2 linked regions of the Panacibacter ginsenosidivorans genome follow. The protein of the gene in region 1 binds, or shares a complex with, the protein of each later gene. Links are inferred from orthologs where the notes say so. Each region holds a gene or a part of one and is shown on either strand. Other genes may lie near its edges. The genes, in order: pfkA and rny.

Evidence for each region.
Region 2: pfkA (region 1) and rny share a complex: the UniProt entries of both Bacillus subtilis proteins name them as parts of the possible RNA degradosome complex. The link is inferred for Panacibacter ginsenosidivorans from one-to-one orthologs.

The regions. Positions count from the first base shown.
Region 1 is NZ_CP042435.1:1,230,250-1,240,345, forward strand. What follows is about bases 3,435-6,279. They hold pfkA (6-phosphofructokinase), read left to right. Parts: upstream 3,435-4,287; coding sequence 4,288-5,271; downstream 5,272-6,279. Other genes in these bases: surE (5'/3'-nucleotidase SurE), read left to right, coding at 3,435-3,476; pyk (pyruvate kinase), read left to right, coding at 5,320-6,279. In the rest of the region: tRNA preQ1(34) S-adenosylmethionine ribosyltransferase-isomerase QueA, read left to right, coding at 347-1,396; FRZ67_RS05125 (transglutaminase-like domain-containing protein), read left to right, coding at 1,673-2,545; more of surE, read left to right, coding at 2,688-3,434; more of pyk, read left to right, coding at 6,280-6,813; FRZ67_RS05145 (CocE/NonD family hydrolase), read left to right, coding at 7,205-9,085; FRZ67_RS05150 (beta-N-acetylhexosaminidase), read left to right, coding at 9,094-10,096. UniProt on the Bacillus subtilis protein: Catalyzes the phosphorylation of D-fructose 6-phosphate to fructose 1,6-bisphosphate by ATP, the first committing step of glycolysis.
Region 2 is NZ_CP042435.1:2,315,442-2,325,545, reverse strand. The notes cover bases 7,252-10,104. They hold rny (ribonuclease Y), read left to right. Parts: upstream 7,252-7,821; coding sequence 7,822-9,387; downstream 9,388-10,104. Other genes in these bases: FRZ67_RS09695 (hypothetical protein), read left to right, coding at 9,921-10,104; rplS (50S ribosomal protein L19), read left to right, coding at 9,493-9,843; fmt (methionyl-tRNA formyltransferase), read left to right, coding at 7,252-7,632. Also shown: FRZ67_RS09730 (heavy metal translocating P-type ATPase), read left to right, coding at 412-2,538; FRZ67_RS09725 (RecQ family ATP-dependent DNA helicase), read left to right, coding at 2,645-4,552; FRZ67_RS09720 (FKBP-type peptidyl-prolyl cis-trans isomerase), read right to left, coding at 4,726-5,181; FRZ67_RS09715 (exo-beta-N-acetylmuramidase NamZ family protein), read left to right, coding at 5,380-6,660; more of fmt, read left to right, coding at 6,706-7,251. UniProt on the Bacillus subtilis protein: Endoribonuclease that initiates mRNA decay. Initiates the decay of all SAM-dependent riboswitches, such as yitJ riboswitch. Involved in processing of the gapA operon mRNA, it cleaves between cggR and gapA.

The sequences.
Region 1 (10,096 bases):
TGCATATTGTACTAAATGGTACAAGAGTGCGACGCAACAAAGTTTAATAGTAGTGCAAAAGATAGGAACAAAAAATTATGCATCAATCACCCCCTTATATTTATCTTCCTGTTACGCCGGCAGAGTCCTGCTTCCAATTTCCCGTTTTACAAATTTTCTCTTGAGCGGGATTGAATGGATATAAAGCAACAATTGAACAGTTACCTGTAATTTAGAAAAATAAAGTTACAGAATCAATTTTTCGCTGTACTTTTGCCCACTTTTGAATTATTACAGTTGCATTGCACGAACCGCCCCGTAAGGCGGCGGCGAGTTAAATGTGGCCTATACAAAAATCAGTAGACACATGAAATTATCGCAGTTCAGATTCGATCTTCCACTAAACCTTATTGCTCAAAATCCTACGAAACGCCGAGAAGACAGCCGTATGATGGTTGTTCACCGCAAGACAGGTAATATAGAAAACAAACATTTTAAAGACATTCTTGAATACTTCGACGACAAAGACGTTTTTGTTGTAAACAATACCAAAGTATTTCCTGCACGCATGTATGGCCGCAAAGAGAAAACCGGTGCCCGTATTGAAGTTTTCCTGTTGCGTGAATTAAATAAACCCAATCGTTTATGGGATGTGATCGTTGATCCCGCAAGAAAAATACGCGTTGGTAATAAATTATATTTTGGTGAAAATGACGAACTGGTTGCAGAAGTAATCGACAACACTACCAGCCGCGGCCGTACCATTCGTTTTTTGTGGGATAATGATGATGAGAGTTTCAAAAAAATGTTGGAGTTCTTAGGCGAAACACCTTTGCCTAAATATATCAAACGCAAGCCCGATGAAGAAGACAGGGAGCGCTATCAAACCGTATATGCAAAACATGAAGGTGCTGTGGCAGCGCCAACTGCAGGTTTGCATTTTAGCCAGGAACTGATTAAACGTTGCGAAATAAAAGGTATTCGTTTTGCAGAAGTTACTTTGCATACAGGACTTGGAACATTTCGCCCTATTGAAGTAGAAGATCTGAGCAAGCATAAAATGGATGCTGAGTATTATAAAATAGATGAAGAGGCTTGCCGCATTGTAAACAAAGCAAAAGAAACAGGGCATCGCATTTGTTCTATTGGCACGACTACTATGCGTGCAATGGAAACAAGTTTTACTGCACAGAAATTATTGAAACCAAGTGAGGGCTGGACAAATATTTTTATTCACCCTCCATACCAGTTCAATGTTGCGGATAGTCTTGTAACCAATCTTCATTTACCAAAGACAAGCTTGTTAATTATGGTATGTGCTTTTGCCGGTTATGATCTTGCAATGGAAGCTTACAAAAAAGCCATTAAAGATAAATACCGCTTCTTCAGTTATGGAGATGCAATGATCGTGTTATAAGTTTGGTATAATAATTTTATAAGAGAGGCTCCCTTAGATAAAGGAGCTTTTTTTATTGCACTAAACTACATTACTATTATTAGGCCTTTGTTGTGTCACTCACTTGTACGTTCAGCTCTTTATGCAGCTTATTGCAGAAAAGCTTATAACAATACAGGCTGCATTTAAAAAGTAATCCACAAATCTCTTTTATAACTGCTACATAATCCACATAGCTTAATAACTAACTCATTGATATAATGATAAAAATTCTTTAGTTTGGGTTGCATATCCGTTATGAACGAAACAAAAGAAATATCAGCCTTATTTACATTGATCGATGATCCTGATGAAGAGGTATTTTCTAACGTATCGGAAAGAATAGTACATTATGGTACAGGTATCATTCCTAATCTGGAAAATCTTTGGGAAACCACGCCCAGCAATGATATCCAAAGCCGGATAGAAATGCTGATACACAGGTTGCACTATACAGATCTTACCAACGATCTTACAGAATGGCGGGATAGCGCCTATCATGATCTTTTGTTTGGCGCTTTGCTTGTAGCTAAATTTCAATACCCTGAATTACATACAACTCCGGTAATACAGGAAATAGAAAAGATCCGACGCAATGTATGGCTGGAATTAAACAGTTTCCTCACATCTTTAGAGCAGGCAAACGTAGTTAGTAACATCTTGTATAATTACTATAAACTAAAGGGAACTGAGATCGCTTATCTTAACCCTGATGATTTTTTTCTGCACAAAGTATTACAATGTAAAAAGGGCAACGCTATTTCTAATGGCATTTTATACCTTGTATTGGCAGAGCTGCTTGATATCCCTGTTAAGGCTATTAATATACCCCGCCAGTTTGTACTGGCTTTTTTTAATAATGATACCGACCCGTTGAATATCACTGATAATCCACAAAGTAAGATCATTTTTTATGTTGATGCCACTACCGGCCATCCATTTACGCACAAAGATGTGGAACAATATTTTAAAAGAATATCTGTGCCACCCGTTGCGTCTTATTTTAAACCGCTTTCAAAAAAAAGAATTATACAAATACTGATTGAGGAATTAGCGAAATGCTTTGACACCAGTGATTTGAGCTATAAAAAAAATGAATTAAAACAATTAGCAGACCTGCTTGATAATTGATGCATAAAGTTTTGAACGTACAAGTGTGCGACGCAACGGAAGTTTCATTTATGTACAAGTGTTTGGTTCATAAATTTATTACTCCTGACTAACTGTAAGCAGCCTGCTGTTTCCTGCAATCAAAAAGATTTACCTTGCATATATGGCAAAAGCAAAAAAGAAAGACGAACCAATAATACTGATCACAAACGACGATGGAATTTCATCGCCAGGCATCAGGGCATTGGTTGAGAGTGTAACTGGTCTAGGTAAAATTGTGGTAGTAGCACCTGATAAGCCACAAAGCGGTATGGGTCATGCAATTACTATTGGTCATCCGCTACGTATGCACCCGGTTCATTTATTTGAAGGAATAGATGCATATCAATGTTCAGGTACGCCTGTTGATTGTGTAAAACTTGCAGTTGATAAAGTGCTCCATCGTAAACCTGATATTTGTCTCAGCGGTGTAAACCATGGCCCCAATCACAGCATCAATGTTATTTATTCGGGAACTATGAGTGCCGCATTGGAAGCTTCTATAGAAAGCATTCCAAGCGTTGGTTTCAGTTTACTTGATTATAGTATTGAAGCAGACTTCACCGGATCAAAAAAATATGCTAGATTATTGGTTGAGCATTTACTAAATAAAGCTTACGACAAACATCTTTGCCTTAATGTAAACATTCCTGCTGTGCCGGAAAGTCTTTTGAAAGGTTTAAAAGTTTGCAAACAGGCTTATGCTAAATATGAAGAAGAATTTGATGAACGTCATGATCCGCACGGAAAGAAATATTACTGGCTAACTGGTGACTTTATAAATTTTGATAAAGGAAAAGATACCGATGTATGGGCACTTAAAAATAATTATATAAGTGTTGTGCCCGTACAGTTCGATCTTACACATTATGTATTGAAAGAAAAATTGGAAAAATATTTAATTATAAAATAAGTTGAAAAAAGATAGTTTGCCCATTGGCATAGTTATAGGGTTGCTGGCTCCTTTTGTAGGTATAATTATATTTTATTTCTGGAAAGCAAGTTCCGCCAAATTCTTTGACTTTTTAAATGTAGTCATACACACCAGTTCATTACTTACGGCCATGATAAGTTTTGCTTTACTTGCAAATGCTGCCGCTTTTACAATAGCATTAAATACAAAACACGATCGAACGGCCAAAGGCATATTCGCAGTCACATTGCTATTAGCTGTCCCTGCTATAATTTATAAGTTATTTTTTTAGATTATTAGAAAAGTTGATATTAGTGCCTAATTGAACTTATTAGTCTTTTGTACCCGACATCTGTATTTCATAGCATCACTTGTTGCGTCGCACTCTTCATCTGTAATATCTTTTTGAAACAATACGTTTGCAAAGTTTTTGGCTAAAATAAAAAAAGCTCCATTTTGGGGGAGCCTTTAATTAGATAACTGACTTTCGGTTTTGGATATTGGATTTGGACACTGTAAAAATACAAATCATTTGATTCCATTGTGAAATTTATGAACAATAATATATCCTAAAGAGACATTTTAAACCCGTAATGGATATTTAAGGAAATCATATTGATTTTTAATGAGTCGATTGAAATTATTGGTTTATGTACATATAATCGTATTACTAAAACATGGTAAATTTTATTACGCTTCTTATTTTATCAGCAAATCCTTACTTTCGTTGCCAAATGAGTAGTACAACTCATCTAACAATTCGCCTGCCTTTCTGAAGATTTTTTAACGGAATGATTTTTATTTTGATACAATGTCAAAAACAGTAACCAAAATCGGGGTATTGACCTCAGGAGGCGATTCGCCGGGAATGAATGCTGCTATCAGGGCGGCAGTAAGAACTGCGCTTTATTATGGCCTGGAAGTATTTGGTATTTATCGGGGATACAATGGGATGATTGAAGATGAAATTGTACAAATGGACTCCCGGTCAGTAGCCAATATTATACAACGTGGAGGAACAATTCTTAAAACTGCCAGAAGCAAAGAATTCTATAATGAAGAAGGTCGTAAAAAAGCTTATGCCAACCTCGTTAAAAGAGGCATTGATGGGCTTGTAGTTATTGGTGGAAATGGAAGCTTTACAGGAGCTTATAAGTTAAGCCAGGAATTTGGTTTACCCTGTGTAGCTTTGCCTGGCACCATAGATAAAGACCTTTACGGAACAGATTTTACGATAGGTTTCGATACAGCAGTAAACACTGCTGTGCAGTGCATAGATAAGATACGGGATACAGCCGATGCGCATGACCGACTTTTTATTGTAGAAGTGATGGGACGTCATGCGGGTTACATAGCATTACACAGTGGTATTGCTACAGGTGCTGAAAATATTCTTATACCGGAAGAAGAGACTACAATCGAAGAAGTAATTGCTTCACTTTCTGAAAAAGAGAAACGTAAAAAATTAGTTAACCTTGTAGTGGTAGCTGAAGGTCATAGCTCTGGTGGAGCAAATGGCGTGGCTGAAATACTAAAAGCTAACCTGCCCAATCTGGATACAAGGGTTACTATTCTCGGGCATATTCAGAGAGGGGGTTCTCCAACTTGCTTAGACAGGTTGATTGCAAGCCGCATGGGCTATCATGCCGTAGAAAGCTTGCTGGAAGGAAGGCATAATGTTATGGTAGGTATTTTAAATAACGCTATGCACTACACTCCTATTGAAATAGCCATCAGGGAAAAACAAAGATTAGGTGACGATTGGATGAAAATGGTTAAGATCCTTGCCAGTTAGTGGTAAGAAATTTTGTTATTTTTCAATTACTAAAACATTGCTTTAAGTATGTCAGAAACTATAACCAAATACCTGCACAAAGACATGGATAAAGAAGCAGGTATACAGCATTCTTTTCACAGAACAAAGATTGTAGCAACGGTAGGACCTGCCTGCGACACCTATGATAAACTACTTGAATTGGTAAAAGCAGGCGTAAATGTATTCCGTTTAAATTTTTCACACGGTACACATCAAGATAAAGCAAGGATCATTGAGTATATAAAACTCATGAACCAGAAAGAGCCTTATAATATTTCCATACTTGCAGACCTGCAGGGGCCAAAATTGCGGGTGGGTGATCTTGAAGGTGGTTCTCTTGAAATTGCAACAGGAGATATTCTCACTTTTACTTCCAAAGAAAAAGTAGTAGGTACGAAAGAAAAAATTTATGTTTCTTACCCGGACTTGCATGCAGATGTAAAAGTCGGCGATAAGATTCTTATAGATGATGGGAAACTCGAAGTTGTTGTTATAGAAATAACAGAAGCTGGAGATGTAAAAGTAGCTGTTACTTATGGAGGAACACTTTTTCCAAAAAAAGGTGTAAACCTTCCTGATACAGAAATTTCTTTGCCTGCTATGACAGAAAAAGATGTTGTTGATCTTGCATTTATTATTACCCAGGAGGTAGACTGGATAGCACTTTCCTTTGTACGTAAGGCAGAAGATATTATCGATCTTAAGAAAAGAATAGCTGAAGCAAACTGCTCCAGTAAAGTAATAGCCAAAATTGAAATGCCTTCCGCACTCAAAGATCTTCGCAATATCATCGTAGAATCAGATGGTATAATGGTGGCACGTGGCGATCTTGGGGTAGAACTACCTGTTGAAAAAGTACCGGCAGCTCAACGCGATATTATCCGCAAATGTATTCACCGGGCAAAACCCGTGATCGTTGCCACACAGATGATGGAAAGTATGATCGACCGCGTTAAACCAAACCGTAGTGAGATCACCGACGTTGCAAATGCTGTGCTAGAAGGTGCTGACGCAGTAATGCTTAGTGGCGAAACTGCAACCGGCAAGCATCCCGCGCTTGTAGTAGAAACTATGCGCAAGATCATCCTGGAAGTTGAGAAAACAGAATACCGTTATAACCGCGAAGAAGATCTTGTGCCGCAAGCCAAATCACCGTCTTTTCTCAGCGATGCTATTTGCTACAATGCATGTAAGATTGCAAAAGATGTAAGCGCAGATGCGTTGGTTGGTATGACGCAGAGCGGTTACACCGGTTTTATTCTCAGCAGTTATCGCCCAAAATCACCTCTGTATATTTTCACTAAAACAAGAACACTGGTAAACCAGTTGAGTTTAAGCTGGGGCGTACGAGCATTTTATTATGACGAAGAAAATAGTCTTGATGATATCATCTTCGACCAGATAGACATTCTTAAAGAAAGAGGTTTTCTTAAAAAAGGAGATACGGTAATTAACACAGGCAGTACGCCGGTCGACCTGCATTTGCCGACCAACGTACTTAAAATAACGAAAGTTGAATAAAAAAATCCCTCCGAAAAATCGGGGGGATTTTTTTGTGTTGTTTATACACTAATGTTTTATTTATTATGAGCCATGCTCCTGTATTTCATAGCATCAACTGTTGCGTCGCACTCTTGTACTGAAGTAGCGGTGGCATCTTTGCATAGCAAAGGTTTCATGATTTTACAAATACGCAAATATTGAAGAATTATTTACCAATAATCAGCATAGAAATATTACAGGCCTGTATTAGCTTTCCGGTTTAAACTTAATGAGAAAAGTTCAGCATACAACAGAAAGTAAAAGAGTGCGACGCAACGAATGCTTAATGCTTATACTTCAGCCTGGCTCAAAAAATTCCTGCAATAACAAATTCAGATGGCATAATTTTAATGCTACTCAAATTATAAGTATGAAAAGATTGCTTACCTGCCTTTTGGTAATTTCATTTTATTATGCACATGCACAAAATGCTGACTCTGCCTGGATCGTAAATAATTATACAAAGAAAGAAGTGCAGATTCCTATGCGTGATGGCGTGAAATTGTTTACGTCTGTTTACATGCCTAAAGATGACGGTGAAAAGCATCCGATACTTATGACACGCACACCCTATTCATGTGCACCTTATGGGGAAAATAATTTCAGATCATTCTGGAACAGCTATGTGAAAAATTATTTTAAAGAAAACTATGTTATTGTACTCCAGGATGTGCGTGGCCGCTGGATGAGTGAAGGAACATTTGAAGATGTCCGTCCGTTCAATGCAAACAAAAAAGGAAATGAAATTGATGAAGCAAGTGATACATATGATGCCATTGACTGGCTTGTAAAAAATATTCCAGACAACAATGGTAATGTAGGAGTATTTGGCATTTCTTATCCCGGTTTTTATTCTACGATGGCTGCTGCATCAAATCATCCTGCCCTGAAAGCCGTTAGCCCGCAAGCCCCTGTAACAAATTGGTTTATTGGAGATGATTTTCATCACAACGGAGTATTTTTTCAAATGGACGCTTTTGCATTCTACTCATCATTTGGCAAACCAAGACCAAAGCCTACAACTATTGGCCCTGATGGTTTTGATTACCCAACGCATGATAATTATAAATTTTATTTAGAAGCAGGTTCGCTTAAAAAACTGGAAAGCTACATGGGCGATAGCATTAAGTTTTGGAAAGACTTATATGCACATCCAAACTATGATGCATGGTGGCATGCACGTGATGCACGCAATGCAACAAAAAATTTGCAACCTGCCATGCTTTGGGTAGGCGGTTTATTTGATGCAGAAGATTGCTGGGGCGCATGGAACGCGTATAAAGCAGCAGAACAAAATAATCCCGGTAAAGCATTTAATAAATTGGTGGAGGGGCCGTGGTATCATGGTCAGTGGGCAAGCAATGATGGCTCACATCTAGGCAACATACATTTTGATTCTAAGACCAATGAATATTTTCAGCAGAATATTGAGATACCTTTCTTTGATTATTTTCTGAAAGGCAAAGGCGATGTTTCGAAAATTGCAGAGGCAAATATTTTTATTACAGGTGCTAATGAATGGAAAACATTTGATCAATGGCCACCTGCAAATAAAGAAGATAAAGCAATGTATTTGCAAAGCGATGGCAAATTAGATTGGTCGAAACCCTCATCAACAAAGGGCTCTACAACATATACAAGCGATCCTGCGCATCCTGTTCCATACACTGAAGATGTGCATTTCAACCGCACAAGAGAATACATGACAGATGATCAACGCTTTGCTTCAAGGAGACCTGATGTATTAACTTTTCGAACAGATGTATTAACAGAAGATATGACTGTAACAGGAAATGTGATAGCCGATATCATGACCAGCATTTCAACAACAGATGCTGATTTCGTAGTAAAGATCATTGACGTTTTTCCTGATGATCTTTCTTATAATGATGTGGATATCTACGCAGATAATGATCCTGCGAAAACTTACCCGATGGGCGGCTATCAAATGCTCGTGAGAGGAGAAATTTTCCGCGGTCGCTTTAGAAAAAGTTATGAATCACCTTCAGCATTTACACCTGGCAAAGTTGAAGAAGTAAAATATGAACTTCCATCCATTGCGCATACATTCAAAAAAGGTCACAGGCTGATGGTGCAAATTCAAAGTAGTTGGTTTCCTTTGGCTGATAGAAATCCGCAACAGTTCATTGATATTTATCATGCCGATCCAAAAGATTTCATAAAAAGTAATATCAGCATTTATCACAACAGTCAATATGCATCAAAAATAATTTTACCTGTTCTAAAATAAATTACAATATGAAACCATTACTGCTCTGCTTTTTTGTTTTTCTTACAGTTTCGTGTTTTGCACAGCAATCATTAAACATCATTCCTGCGCCGCAAAAGGTAGAAGTTGGGCAGGAAATATTTACACTTTCTGCTTCAACCAAAATTGTTTTGACACCAACTGAAGTTCAGAAAAGTGCAGCATTCTTCAATAAGTATCTTACGAAATATTACGACCTTAAATTACAATTCATTGTTCAGCCCGGATCGCAAAAAGAAAAAGATTGGAAGAATGCAATTGTGTTAGATTTTGACGAATCAGGTACTGGTATAAAAGGTGGTTATCAATTAACTGTTGACAAAGACAAAATTTATATTCATGGAAATGATGAAGAAGGCGTATTCTATGGCATACAATCGTTGATCCAATTATTACCTGTAAAGAAAGAAAAGAAAAACACCTTACCGCTTCAACAGTGCTCAATCATAGATGCACCGCGTTTTGCTTATCGCGGTATGATGCTCGATTGTGGCCGTCATTTTTTTTCTGTTGATTTTGTAAAACAATACATAGATTTTCTTGCGCTACATAAGATGAACACTTTTCACTGGCATTTAACAGAAGACCAGGGTTGGCGCATTGAAATAAAAAAATATCCAAAACTTACTGAGATTGGAAGTTGCAGAAACGGAACCATCATTGGTCATCATCCAGGTACAGGTAATGATAATAAAAAAGATTGCGGATTTTATACACAGGAGCAAATTAAAGACATTGTAAAATATGCTGCTGACCGCTACATCACCATCATTCCCGAAATTGAAATGCCTGGTCATGCATCTGCTGCAATTGCTGCATACCCGCAGCTGAGTTGCTTTCCGGATGAGAACACTCCGATTGCAAAAGGCGTAAAATGGGCTGGCGATTCAACAGGCAAACAGGTACAACAAAGCTGGGGCGTTTACAGAGATGTGTTTGCACCAACAGATTATACCTTTCATTTTTTAGAAGATGTGCTTGATGAAGTGATGG
Region 2 (10,104 bases), 1.1 Mb from region 1 along the record:
CTTCAACATTACAGCAGGTTTATGCTGTTTATGTATCAACGGTGTAAATGTTGTTATGAATGGTTGCAATGCTTGCTTAAAATGTTTTGCGCATTTATTTGTTATGAGCAAAAGAAAATTTTGTTCCGGGCTTTTGTTTTTTATAGCATCAACTGTTGCGTCGCACGCTTGTACTTTTTATTGTATGTCAGCAGGGCAACGAGTATAATTTGCAACATGGTTAAAAAGATATTCCACTTACAGAAAAACCGTTTGGATATCAAAGCTAACTTTGCACTGTAATCCCGCAATGATAAACCCAGCTTCAATTGTGTCGTTTACTACTGCTGAATAAAAAACAGAATGCACAAGAGTGCGACGCAACTGTTGCATCATAATTATTCAATTGCCGGGTTCACAAAAAATTAACAAATGGAAAAGGTAAACTGGAAAGTGGAAGGGATGAGTTGCACCAATTGTGCACTTACCATTCATAAATATCTTGAAGGGAAAGGGTTGCAGAATGTAAAAGTAAATTTTATTGGTGGCGATGTGAGTTTTGATATAAATGGAAACGTAGCAAAACCTGATTTGGAAAAAGGCATTGAAGGGTTGGGATATCATGTAGCAAATGGAATACTTGCACAAACAGGTACAAAAAATAAAAAACTTTTTAAAAATCATTTACATCGTTTTTTGTTCTGCATCATTTTTACTGCACCAATGCTTATAAATATGATACCGGGTATTCATATCCATGCTTTGATGAATCCTTATGTGCAACTGGCATTAACTGTTCCGGTGTTTATTGTGGGTATGGATTTTTTTGGAAGAAGCGCTATCAAAAGTTTGTTGAAAGGAATACCCAATATGAATGTGCTGATAGCATTGGGTGCTGTTGCTGCTTTTGGTTATAGTTTGTATGGCACATTGATCGGCCACGCAGAGCAGTATATGTTTTATGAAACTGCTGCAGCTATTATTACATTGGTATTTCTCGGCAACTGGATGGAAGATAAATCTGTGGAGACTACGCAGGCTGCATTAAGAAAATTAACAGTTACACAAAAGGTAATGGCGAATATGATCGCTTATGATGACCAGCATAACGAACATATTTTTCCTGTTGAAAGTACCAGTTTAAAAGTAGGCGATCTTATACTTATTAAAAATGGCGAACATGTGCCGATGGATTGCAAAATTCTCTGGGGCGAAGCGAGTGTGAATGAAGCAATCATTACGGGTGAAAGTGCACCGGTAGAAAAAAAGATGAATGATAAACTGATGGGTGGAAGTATATTGGAAGATGGAACTATAAAAGCATATGTAACAGCAGTTGGTGAAGATACGGTGATGAGTAATATTTTAAAACTCGTAAAAGAAGCACAAACAGAGAAACCACCTGTACAGCAACTGGCAGATAAGATCAGCGCCATATTTGTTCCTGTTGTTATAAGCATATCAGTAGTGACTTTACTCATCAATTATTATTTTACCGACATCGGTTTTGGAGCGAGTTTGTTGAGAGCTATTGCAGTTTTAGTTATCTCATGTCCATGTGCAATGGGACTTGCAACACCTGCAGCAATTGCTGTTGGTTTAGGTCGTGCAGCAAAGAATGGAGTTCTTTTTAAAAATGCAAGAAGCCTTGAAGTTTTTAAAAGTATCAAACAGGTTGTGTTTGATAAAACAGGAACACTGACAACAGGAAAATTCAGGATTGCAAAATGGCGAGTACTTGTTCCGGATTTTAGTGAAGAGGAATTTAAGAGGATTGCTTACTCGCTGGAACGTTACTCTAATCATCCAGTGGCACAAAGTGTTTCAAAAGAATGGAAAACAAAAAATGAAATGCGCTGGCAGAAGATAGAAGAGGTAAAAGGTAATGGTATGAAAGCGCTGGACAAAGAAGGTAATGAATATATTGCGGGTTCTTTTAAAGCTGCAGTTGGTTTAACAGAAAATCATTCACATAACGTCTATATTATTCGAAACAACATTTTATTAGGCTGGATTGACGTAATTGATGATATAAGACCGGAAGCAAAACAAGTTATTACCTTATTAAATGCGAGTGGGTTCAAAACTATTTTACTAAGTGGCGATAAAAAAGAAAAATGCGAACAGGTGGCAAAAGAGCTGGGTATTGAAGAAGTAGTTTCAGAACAAACACCTGAACAAAAATTAGAAAAGCTTGCTTACTATAACAGCATTGCACCAACTGCCATGGTAGGCGATGGAATTAATGATGCGCCGGCGCTTGCCAAAGCAACGGTCGGTATTTCGTTGAGTGAAGCTTCACAGGTTGCCATGCAGAGTGCACAGGTTGTTTTGATGAATCATGGATTGAAAAATTTACCACTATCATTAGGTTTGGGAAAGCATACATATATTACTATTAAGCAAAATTTATTCTGGGCATTTCTATACAATGTTATTGCGATTCCTGTTGCAGCAGTCGGCTTGCTCAGTCCAGCATTTGGCGCATTGATCATGGGTTTAAGTGATGTTGTACTGGCAGTGAATTCTGTAAGACTGAATTGGAAAAAAGTGGTGTAGAGATTTTTGTCACAAACAAAGAGGTTTCATGGCATAGTTCCTTGCGTCTCATTACTTTCATCTTTATATCTTTAGGCAGCAATAATCAAAGCTGCCTTTTTAATTAATGAATGAGACTGCATTAAATATCTTACAACAATACTGGCATCATGATGCTTTCCGCCCACAACAAGAAGCAATTATAGCCTCTGTTCTTGATGAAAAAGACACGCTTGCATTATTGCCAACAGGTGGCGGTAAATCTGTTTGCTTCCAGGTGCCTGCATTGATGAAAGACGGTTTGTGTTTGGTGATCTCTCCATTAATTGCTTTGATGAAAGACCAGGTAGAAAATTTAGTTAAGCGAAATATACCTGCAATTTCTATCCACAGCGGCATGACATTTTATGAAGTAAGACAAGCACTACAACAGGCATCGCATGGTGATATAAAATTTCTCTATCTCTCCCCGGAACGTTTAGAAACAAACCTGTTTAAAGAATCATTGCATCATCTCAACATTAGTCTTATTGCTGTTGATGAAGCGCATTGTGTGTCGCAGTGGGGTTATGATTTTCGTCCGCCGTATTTACGTATAGCCAATTTGCGTGATGAATTGCCTGATGTTCCTATACTTGCCTTAACGGCTTCGGCAACACCGTTGGTGCAGGATGATATTGTTGTCAAATTAAGATTTAAAGAGCCGAATATATTTCGCCAGTCATTTGAAAAACCAAATCTTTCTTACAGTGTCTTTAAAGTGGATAGTAAGATCAACAGAGTAATGGAGATATTAAAGAATGTTAATGGTAGTAGTATTATCTATTGCAGAAACAGGAGATTGACCAAAGAAGTTGCACATCTTTTATCATTACAAAATATATCAGCAGATTTTTATCATGCCGGTTTATCACAGGATGACAGAAATAATAAACAGGAGTCCTGGATAAACAATAGGACACGGGTGATCGTTTGCACCAATGCATTTGGTATGGGTATTGACAAAGCAGATGTAAGAACAGTTATACATTATGATACACCTGATTGTCTGGAAAATTATTACCAGGAAGCCGGTCGTGCAGGGCGAGATGGTAAAAGAGCTTATGCTGTATTGTTATACCAGCCAGAAGATGCAGCTACACTGGAAGCCTTACCAGATGTTCGTTTCCCGGTAATGTATGACATAAGAAAAATATACCAGGCACTTGCTGATTATTTGCAAATACCTGTAGGTTCAGGTGAAGGATGTTATTATGATTTTGATCTGAACGAATTTGTAAAGAATTTTAAACTCGACATTCACCTTGTAATTAACGTACTGAAAGTATTGGAGCAGGAAGGCCATCTTACTTTTAATGAAAGTATCTTTTTACCATCTCAGGTAAAGTTTCTGGTAGCAAAAGAGTTGTTACTTGATTTTGAACAAAGTCATCCTTCACTTGAACCAGTAATAAAATGTTTGCTCCGCACTTATGAAGGTGTGTATAATAACCGTGTATCTGTGCATGAAAGACAAATAGCAAAACTCACCCGTAAGAAAATTGAAGAGGTAAGGAGTGAATTAATGCACTTAGATGCACTTGGTATTATTGAATACCTGCCACAGAAAGAAACACCACAAATCTATTTTATACTTAACAGGGCGCCTGCACAATTCCTTTATATCAATCATGAAAATTACCTGCAGCGGAAACAGCAATTTGAATTAAGAACAGAAACTATGCTTCGTTATCTGCATTTGCAAAAAGAATGCAGAAGTAAATATATCTCTAATTACTTTGGTGATGTAGCAGTAAAAGAATGCGGCATTTGTGATGTATGCCTGCATAAAAAAGGAAGCGGTTTGACCGAAGAAGAATTCAATAAAATTCAGCAGCGTATATTTCATCATACAGATAACATTGCTATTCCGGTTAAAGATCTATTAGAGCATTTGCAGGGTATAAGAAAAGAGAAAATATGGAAAGTGCTGGAGTTTTTGCAAAGTGAAAAGAAAATTGAGATAGATGAATTTGGAATTATTAAATCTTTATAACAACGTGCTGCAAGTTGAGTAATAAATTCACAGTACAAGAGTGCGACGCAAGAGGTGATGCCATTAGCAATACAGCCCGGTATCAAATTTTACATACTATTAATAACAAGAGGTTCGGCAATGCAATTACCGAACCTCTTACGTTATAAAACTTATTTACCTTAAATATTTAATCAGGGCATAATTATTAGTGAACTGCCACCTGCAATCTCTACCATTTCAATATCAAAAATGAGTTCTTTGCCTGCAAGCGGATGATTGGCATCCAGTATCACTGCATCTTCCTTTACTTCTGCAATCACTACAGGAAATTGCTGACCTTGTCCATTGCTCATGTTCAATGTCATACCAACTTCTGGCTTCATGTCAGGAGGAAAACGGTCGATAGGGAACTCCATCAGCATTTCATCCTGCACTGGACCATATGCTTCTTCTGCGGGGATACTAATGGTCTTCTTTTCGCCAACGATCATACCCAGCACACCGCTGTCAAAACCAGGTATCATCATACCGGCACCCACTTCAAACTCAAGCGGTTCGCGGCCTTCCGAAGAATCAAATGTGGTACCATCTGTTAATTTACCATGGTAATGCACTTTAACGGTATCACCACTCTTTACTTGTTGCATGTAAATGTTTTTTGCTTTTTAATTTTTTTGAGGTCAGCTTTTTTACAACCATCAGCTTCCGTTGCGTCGCACACTTCAGGTGAAGTATATAATTCAACAAGTCAGAAGGTACCAACCATTTTGAGGCTGCAAGGTAAGCCTATCCACATTTTCGGGCAATTATTTTTAGTTAACTTTCCTGCTTTATAAACAGGTGCTATGCAAAAAATATTTTTTTTCTTAGTTATATGTATAATGACTGTCGCAGTAAATGCACAACCTAAAAAAGCAGTTGCATCAAATGAAAAAATAATATTACCCGGTGCTTATCAAACTACAGAATACCTGCCTTTATTAAAGGGGAAAAAGGTGGGCGTTTTTGCGAATCAGACCTCTGTTATTGGTAACACGCACCTGGTGGATAGTTTACAAAGACTCGGTGTAAACGTAACAAAAATATTTGCACCCGAACATGGTTTCAGAGGTACTGCAGATGCGGGTGAAAACATTAAAACATATATTGATGAAAAAACAGGAATAACGGTTGTGTCTTTATATGGTGCAAAATTAAAACCCGCTGCAGCGGACCTGAAAGATGTGGACATAATGCTTTTTGATATCCAGGATGTAGGTGTTCGTTTTTATACTTTTATTTCTTCATTGCAGTATTTTATTGAGAGTGCTATTCAAAATAATTTGCCAGTAATTGTTCTTGACCGTCCCAACCCCAACGGATTTTATGTGGATGGCCCTGTATTAGATTCCTCTTACAAAAGTTTTGTAGGCATGCAGCCTGTGCCTGTTGTATATGGAATGACGATAGGTGAATATGCAAAAATGTTATTAGGAGAAGAGTGGCTGCCATGGAAAACGGCAAGACAGGCAGATGGCAAAATTTCGTTAGGAGAAGTGTTGGGCTTTGAAGAAGAGCATAATAACTTCAGGCTTACCGTTATTAAGTGTAAAAACTATACGCATAAAAGCAGGTATGTATTGCCTGTAAAGCCTTCACCTAATCTTGCAGACATGGATGCCATTTATTGGTATCCCTCTACCTGTTTTTTTGAAGGAACTGTTTTAAGTGAAGGCAGGGGCACAGAACATCCGTTTCAGATTTTTGGACACCCTGATCTGCCTGATTCTTTATACGCTTTTACGCCAAAATCAAATGCCGGAGCACAGGACCCTAAATGGAAAGATAAAGTTTGCTATGGCTGGAATCTGGCAGTAATGAAGGAAAAAAGCCCTGTAAGAATTCAACTAAAGTGGCTGATTCGGGCTTACCAGCTCTTTCCTGATAAAGAGAACTTTTTTATAAAACCGAAAAGGTTCAACCAGGAGCCAGAAGATTATTTCTTTAATAAACTTGCAGGCAATGATGAATTGATGCAACAGTTAATAGCCGGAAAAACAGAAGACGAAATTTGTAAAAGCTGGCAGCCAAAACTTGAAGCATTTAAAAAGATCAGGAAAAAATATCTTTTGTACTCCGATTTTTAACGCATGTAGATTTCTCTTTATAGATTTCAGATTGTTCTTTTGCAAATGGATAAAAATCTTCGCATTGTTTTTATGGGTACCCCCGAATTTGCTGTGGCATCACTTAATGCTTTGGTCGAATCCGGGTATAACATCGTGGGGGTTGTAACAGCGCCTGATAAACCTGCCGGTCGCGGTATGAAAATGAATGAAAGTGCCGTTAAGAAATATGCTGTTGAAAAAGGGTTGAAAATTTTGCAGCCAGAAAAACTCAAGAATCCTGCTTTTATTGATGAGCTAAAATCACTGAATGCAGATATACAGGTAGTGGTAGCTTTTCGCATGTTACCAGAAATTGTTTGGAATATGCCACCCCTTGGAACAATCAATGTACACGGCTCTTTATTACCACAGTATCGGGGAGCAGCACCTATTAACTGGGCTATTATTAATGGGGAAAAAGAAACAGGTGTTACTACTTTCAAATTACAGCATGAAATTGATACCGGCAATATTCTATTACAAGCCGTTATTCCAATTGGAGAGGATGAGACTGCAGGGGAGCTCCACGATAAAATGAAAGAAGTGGGAGCGGAGTTACTTGTGAAGACCATTCAGCAGTTAGGTGAAGGAAAATTAAAAGAAATGCCACAACAAAATATTGCTGTGGAAATAAAGCATGCTCCGAAAATTTTTACTGAAACCTGTAAAATAGACTGGAATAAATCAACAGATGAAATTCATAACCTGGTACGCGGCCTTTCTCCTTTTCCCGGTGCCTTTACTTTATTAAATGAGAAGGCATTCAAGATTTATCAAAGTAAAAAAGAGATGGCAATGCATAATTTTGAAAACGGAAGTCTTCATACAGATCATAAAACGTATCTCAAGTTTGCATGTAGTAATGGATTTATCCATGTAACAGACATTCAGTTAGAAGGTAAAAAACGAATGTTCACTGAAGAATTTCTTAGGGGGTATAGGTTTAACTAAGTTGAAACTTTTAGCTTCAGGAATCAATTCATTGCAATTAAGCTATTAATATAATGCCAATTTCACTACACCGGTAATTCTATAATACATAATTCTATTCCTTTATTTATCTTCGCAGATTACCACCTATTCATCAGATGAATAAAGTGCATAACCATAAGAAAAAGAATTATTTAAAAACCCAAAAGCATGGATCAGAATGTTATTTATATTATAATCAGTTTAGTATCAATAGCGATAGGTATTATAGCCGGTAAGTTCATTTTTGCAAAAGATACTAAAAAACAGGTTGCTGAAGCCGAATCTCAGGCTCAAAAAATAATTTCCGAAGCAGAGCTTAAAGCCGAGACTACTAAAAAGGAAAAGATTCTTGAGGCGAAAGAAAAATTTGTACAGCTAAAGTCTGAGCATGATAAAGAAGTGCTCGATCGTAACAGGAAGATTAGCGATGCGGAAAATCGTATTAAGCAGAAAGAGATCAGCATTAATCAGAAAGAAGCTTCACTGGAGAAACAGGTTAAAGATAACGAGGCTATTAAGGAAAACTTAAACAGGCAGATTGAAGTAGTTAATCACAAAAGAACAGAACTGGAAAAGCACCAGGAAGAGCATATCCGCAGGCTGGAAAAAATTGCCGGACTAACAGCCGATGAAGCAAAAGCACAATTGGTAGAAAGTCTAAAAAATGAAGCACAGACTCAGGCACTTGCGCTTCAACAGGAAATTATTGAGGATGCCCGCCAAAAAGCAAATAAAGAAGCCCGTAAGATCATCATACAATCTATACAGCGTACCGCTGCGGAGCAAACAATTGAGAATACAGTTACCGTTTTCAATCTTGAGAGTGACGAAATAAAAGGCCAGATTATTGGTCGTGAAGGCCGTAATATCAGGGCTATTGAGGCATCCACTGGTGTTGATCTTATTGTAGATGATACCCCGGAAGCAATCATCCTTTCTTCATTTGACCCACTTCGCCGTGAAATAGCCCGTTTAAGTTTACAGCGGCTTGTGGCTGATGGTCGTATCCATCCGGCTCGTATTGAAGAAGTAGTAGAAAAGACCCGTAAGCAACTGGAAGAGCAGGTAATGGAAATAGGAGAAAGAACTGTTATTGAGCTCGGTATTCATGGATTACATAAGGAATTGGTAAGAATTGTAGGAAAAATGCGTTTCCGTTCTTCTTATGGTCAGAACCTGTTGATGCACAGCCGAGAAACAGCCAATCTTTGTGGTATCATGGCGGCTGAATTAGGATTAAATGTAAAACTTGCCAAACGGGCAGGTCTACTTCACGATATAGGCAAGGTGCCGGATGAAGAAACTGAACTGAGCCACGCCTTATTGGGTGCTAAATTAGCAGAGAAATATGGCGAGAACCCTGCAGTAGTGAATGCAATCGGTGCCCACCATGATGAAATGGAAATGCAATATGTTATCTCACCTATTATACAGGCTTGTGATGCCATTAGTGGCGCACGACCAGGTGCAAGACGCGAGATCATGCAGCAATACATTCAACGTATTAAAGATCTTGAAACGCTGGCTATTTCTTATCCGGGTGTGGAAAAAGCCTATGCTATACAGGCTGGCAGAGAATTACGCGTAATTGTCGAGGCCGATAAAGTAGGTGATTCTGACAGTGATAAACTTAGCTTTGAAATTGCTCAAAAGATTCAGACAGAAATGACTTACCCGGGCCAGATAAAGGTTACGGTTATCAGGGAGAAAAGAGCCGTAAATGTGGCCAGGTAAAAAGCTGCAGTTCCCGAAAAAAGTTTAGACGTAGCAAAAAAATAGTAAACAATACTGATATTATTGGCAAAACCCCTTACCTTTGCCGTCCTTAAAATTTAAGTTATGAACGCAGCAGTTCAGTTTGTACACGAGCAGCTTACAGCAAAAAAAACATATCCAAAGTTTAAAGCTGGTGATAATGTTACTGTCAATTATAAAATTATCGAAGGCGGTAAAGAACGTATCCAGGGTTTCCGCGGAGATGTATTAAAGATACAGGGTACAGGTGCAACAGCCACTTTTACTGTGCGTAAAATATCTGATGGTGTGGGTGTTGAGAGAGTGTTTCCTTTCTTTTCTCCAAACGTGGAATCAGTGCAGTTGAATAAGGTTGGTAAAGTACGCCGTGCTAAATTATTCTACCTAAGAGAGCGTAGCGGTAAGAGTGCAAGGATCAAAGAAAAACGCATGTAGTTTTATTTATAAAATTTTTAAAAGGCAGAAGACTTATTAAATCTTCTGCCTTTTTTATTTTTAGTTTAAAGCAGCTTTTGAACCAGGCTATCGATCATGAATGGGGCATTGTTGCGTCGCACTCTTTTGCTTTTAAAACCTTATTCAACAGTGCGAGTAATAAAATCATTAAATTCAACTACGCAATTTCCCTTGCTAAAAACAAAAGCTATGAAGGAAACATTGCAGCGAAAGAAGCCATTAGAGATGTTTCTACGGAAA